One region of the Leeia aquatica genome, then DNA from elsewhere that is predicted to be linked to it. Evidence: predicted binding sites of a transcription regulator. Region 1 holds the regulator's gene; the other holds the start of a gene.

The links. The regulator FliA, encoded in region 1, starts transcription of late flagellar genes. The targets are predictions, from matches to a motif close to GCTAAAGNTNNNNNNNNNNCNGCCGATAAT.
Region 2: flgM (flagellar biosynthesis anti-sigma factor FlgM) is a predicted target of FliA. The motif match lies at 1,027-1,056, and genes of this name have one in related genera.

What each region holds. Positions count from the first base shown of each region.
Region 1 is NZ_JABAIM010000005.1:86,917-89,305, forward strand. Features, by position in the region: gene HF682_RS16860 (cellulose synthase operon protein YhjQ/BcsQ) at 1-708, shown strand, start outside; gene HF682_RS16865 (RNA polymerase sigma factor FliA) at 725-1,456, shown strand; gene HF682_RS16870 (flagellar motor protein) at 1,429-2,217, shown strand; gene HF682_RS16875 (flavin prenyltransferase UbiX) at 2,243-2,389, opposite strand, start outside.
Region 2 is NZ_JABAIM010000001.1:1,098,601-1,100,989, forward strand. Features, by position in the region: gene HF682_RS05670 (RnfH family protein) at 1-300, shown strand, start outside; gene flgA (flagellar basal body P-ring formation chaperone FlgA) at 297-977, shown strand; gene flgM (flagellar biosynthesis anti-sigma factor FlgM) at 1,105-1,413, shown strand; gene HF682_RS05685 (flagella synthesis protein FlgN) at 1,413-1,886, shown strand; gene motD (flagellar motor protein MotD) at 1,893-2,389, opposite strand, start outside.

The sequences.
Region 1 (2,389 bases):
GAGTTCAACAGCTCCGGCAATGTCGCGGCGCGGCTGGGCATGCGTGCCCGCCAACGTCTGGGCGACGTGTTGCGAGGCGACGCACCACTGGAGAGCCTGGTCCTGGATGCCGCGACCGATTTGCAGATTCTGCCGCTCTCGGTGCAACCCAGCCAGCTGGCACGACTGGACGCCGACAGCGAAGCGCGCTTTGCCCAACAGTTTGCCGACCTGCTAGCGGATGTGGATTTTCTGCTGGTCGATGCCGCACCCATACACAGCCCCGACCAGCCCAGCATGGCACTGGCAACCGATGAACGCTTGATTGTGCTGGCAGACCGGGCAGAAGCCATTACCGATGCCTATACTTTCATCAAGTTATTGAGCCGCGATTTTGCCAAGCGGGATTTCCTGCTGCTGGTCAACCGTGCGCCGGACTACACTGCAGCCAAACAACTGTTCGAACGGGTGGCCCGCGTGGCACGCCGCCATACCCAGGCCGACGTGCGCTTGTTGGGCTTTGTGCCGGAGGATGAAACCTTGCATCGTGCCAATCACCTGCTGCAACCACTCATGCCTGCCTTTGCGGATGCCGAGGCCAGCCATGCCTGCCTGCAGCTGGCCGAGGTACTGGAGCGGCTGGTGCCGGTGAGCCTGACACCGCCCGATGCCTTTGTACACCGCTGGATCGAATGCAACCGCGCCTTCCTCCCGTCACAGCAGCCGTGAAACGCCTTATCCCGCCATGTACAAACCCAGCCCACAGGATCTGATTGCACAACGGGTCACCGCTCTGGCCCCGCTGGTCAAGCGGATCGCACACCATTTGATGGTACGGCTGCCTGCCAATGTAGAAGTGGATGACCTGATCCAGGTGGGTTTGATGGGTTTGATGGAGGCCGCACAGCATTTTGACGAGACACTGGGCGTGCAGTTCGAAACCTTTGCAGGCCAGCGCATCCGCGGCGCCATGCTCGATGAACTGCGACAGCTCGACTGGCTACCACGCCAGGTTCGCCGCCAGTTAAAGGAAGTGGAATCCGCGATGACCCAGCTGGAACACCAGCTGGGTCGCCCGGCAGGCGAGTCGGAGCTGGCCCGCCATCTCGGCATGCCCCTTGCCGATTTGCAAAGAACACTGGATGATGGGCGCGGGCATCAGTTGCTGTATCTGGATGATTTTGCGGTGGACGATGACAACCCGCTGATCGACCGCCTGCTGCCCGACCATGCCGCCAACCCGCATACCCTGCTGGAAGAGGACGGCTTCCGCCAGACGCTGATCGATGCCATCCGCCGCCTGCCGGAACGGGAGCAATTGCTGATGAGCCTCTATTACGAACAGGAACTCAACCTCAAGGAAATCGGCGAGGTATTGGGCGTAACCGAATCACGCGTCAGCCAGCTGCACACCCAGGCCATCAGTCGTTTACGGGCCTGCATGCGCGAGTGGCTGAGCGAACCCCGCCGGAACTGACCCCCATGCGCTTTGACTACCTCAGCCTCACCGGCATCCTTCTCTCTTTTGTCGCCATCCTGGGCGGCCAGTTGCTCGAAGGCGGTCATATTGGCTCCTTGCTGCAGCTGACCGCCTTTCTGATCGTCCTGGGGGGCACCACCGGCGCCGTGATGCTGCAATATCCCTTGCCCATTTTCTGGCAGGGCGTGCGCATGCTGCGCTGGATCGTACGCCCACCGCAATACGATTTGCCTGCCCTGCTCAATAATCTGGTGACCTGGAGCCAGCTGGCACGTCGCGGCGGCCTGCTGGCACTGGAACCCCGCATCACCGACCAAAAGGATGATTTCAACCGCAAAGGCCTGCAACTGCTGGTCGACGGCGTGGAGCCGAATGCCTTGCGCTCGACCTTGTGGATCGAACTGGAGACCCGGCAGGACAACGCCAAACGCGCAGCACGGGTGTGGGAGTCTGCAGGCGGCTATGCCCCGACCATCGGCATTCTCGGCGCGGTGATGGGTCTGATCCACGTGATGGAAAACCTGTCGGACCCGTCCAAACTGGGCGCAGGCATTGCCGTGGCCTTCGTGGCGACCATCTATGGCGTCGGCTCAGCCAACCTGTTGTTCCTGCCTATCGCCAACAAACTGAAGCAACTGGTGCAGGAAGAAAGCGTACAGCGGGAAATGTATATCGAAGGGCTGTGCGCCATTGCCAATGGCGAGAACCCGCGCATCATTGAGGCCAAGCTGCGTGGCTACCTCGGCAGCCCCCGCTGAGTGGCCGACCTCCAGCACACCGTCGTCAGTGGCCCCAGCGGCGGATCATCGGGTGAGACAAGCCCATATGATCCAGCAGGCGGGCGACCATGAAATCCACCAGGTCCTCAATCGTTTTGGGATGATGGTAGAAGCCCGGGGCCGGTGGCATGATCACCACCCCCAGCCGCGC
Region 2 (2,389 bases), on a different contig from region 1:
CCCATTCCGGTCGAGGTGGTGTACGCTGCGCCACTGCAGCAACAGGTCTACCGCCTGCTGCTGCCTGCAGGCACCACAGCGCAGCAGGCGGTCGAGCTATCCGGGGTGTTGCAGGCCCACCCGGAACTGCAGGCGCAGCCGCTGACCCTGGGCATCTATGGCAAGGCGGTCAAGGCTGAACAGCCATTGCGCGCGCGCGACCGTGTGGAAATCTATCGCCCCTTGCTGGGCGATCCGAAGGAAATTCGCCGACGGCGTGCTGCCGAAGCGCAGCAGCGCCGTACACAAGGAACATCATGACATTTCGCTGGCTGCTCTGCCTGCTGCTCCCCGGCCTGCTGCACGCCGCCACGCAAGACCCTCAGGCACTGCGCGAAGCGGTCGCCGACTTTGCCTATCAGCAATTGCGCAGCATGCCGGGCGAAGTCACGGTCAGCGTGGGCAGCCCGGACCCGCGCCAGAAGCTGCCTGCCTGCCGCAAGCTGGACCCTTATCTGCCAGCAGGGGCGTTGCTGCGTGGTCGCACCCTGCTGGGCGTGCGCTGCCTGGACGGCGCCAACTGGTCGCTCACGCTGCAGGCAAAAATCTCCATCGTTACCGACGTGGTGTTCAGCAGCCGCCCACTGACCGCAGGCACCCCGCTGGTTGCGGGTGATCTGCAACTGCAGCGCCGTGATCTGGCCGACCTGCCTACCAGTGTGCTGACGGACCCTGGCCAAGCAGTGGGGCGCAGCCTGCTCACCTCGGTTGCGGGAGGGCAGCCGCTGCGCAGCGAGCTTTTCCGAGCTCCGTTTGCGGTGTTGCAGAATCAGCAGGTGCGGCTGGTCGCGCAAAGCGACGCCTTCCGCATCGAGACCATCGGCAAGGCACTGAGCAATGCACAGGTGGGTCAGGTGGTGGGTGTGCGTACCGACAGCGGACAGGTGGTACAAGGTGTGGTGCAAGGCCCCGGCGTGGTGCTGGTCACTGTAGAATAAGGCCTGCAAGCCCGGTCAATCCTGGTGCTTTGCTTTTCTGCAGATTTTGGTTAAAGTTTTCTGCGGAACCGTCGATAATGGCTATAGGCGGCCGTGTATTGCTGCGCCGCATGCCGGGAGAAGTACCATGAAAGTCGACAACCAGGGTCGCCCACTGACCACGCAGCCCACGACAGCCGCTCCGGCACGTGCGCGGGTGGACAGTCAGGGCAGCGCGCCTCGTGCCGCACAGCAGGATACCGTCAGCCTGTCCGCCTCGTCACAGCTGCAGGCCGCAGAAAAAGCGCTGGGCAATGTACCGGTTGCCAATGCCGACAAAGTACGCGAAATCAAGGAAGCCATTGCTCAAGGCAAGTTCAGCATCAATGCCGAAGCCATTGCCGATGGCCTGATTGACAGCGTGAAAGACCTGCTCGCCGACCGCAAGGCGCGCTGATGACCGCATTGCCCGATACCCTGTTGAGCCTGCTGGGTGAGCAAACCCGCAGGCTCAATACTTTTTCCAGCCTGCTGGAGCAGGAAACCCTGGCCCTGCAACAGGCCGATATTGAGGCGATGAGTCGCCTGAACCCGGACAAGCTGCAGCACGCCGAACAGTTGCAGTGGCTGGCACGTGAATTACGTCAACTGCTGGCCCCGCTGGCCGGACAGGATGATGTCGCCTTGCAGCGGGACTGGCTGCACCAGCAACTGAGCACGCATCACCCCGCCTTGCTACAGCAATGGGAGGCCGCCGCCCAGGCTTGCCGTGTGCAGAATGAGCGCAATGGCCAGATGATCGAGCAGCAGCTGCGTTTCAATCAGCAGGCGCTGCACACGCTGCTGCCCACCCCTGATCCCTTGTACGGCATTGACGGCCGCATGGGTGACGACAGCAACAACGCCCGCCGCGACTACGGCAAGGCGTAACCCCTCTTACAACGCAGGCAAGCTGGCGGCTTCGTCGGAAGACTCCGCCAGGATCGTGACTTGCACCCGCCGGTTCTTGGAACGCCCACCTTCATCCGCGTTGCTGGCCTTGGCGCGATTCTCGGCGTAACCGATGGCCGACAGCCGGTCCGGCTTCACCCCGCGCTCGACAAACAGCCGGATCACGCTACTCGCCCGCGCCGAAGACAGCTCCCAGTTGGAGGGATACTGTGGCGTGCTGATTGGGGTGTTGTCGGTATAGCCTTCCACTTGAATGGCGTTCTCTTCGCGCGCCAGCAAATCTGCCACCGCCGACAACACTTTCACCGAATCCGGATTCAACCGCGCGTCCGCCGGGGCAAACAGCACACTGGCGCTGATCTCCAGCGAAATACCCCGCTTGGTCTGGCTCACCTTCACCTGACCTTCATTGATCATCGGCTGCATGACTTTGAGCAGGTCGGAGCCCAGGGTCTTCATGCGCTGGGTGGTCTGCTGGGCTT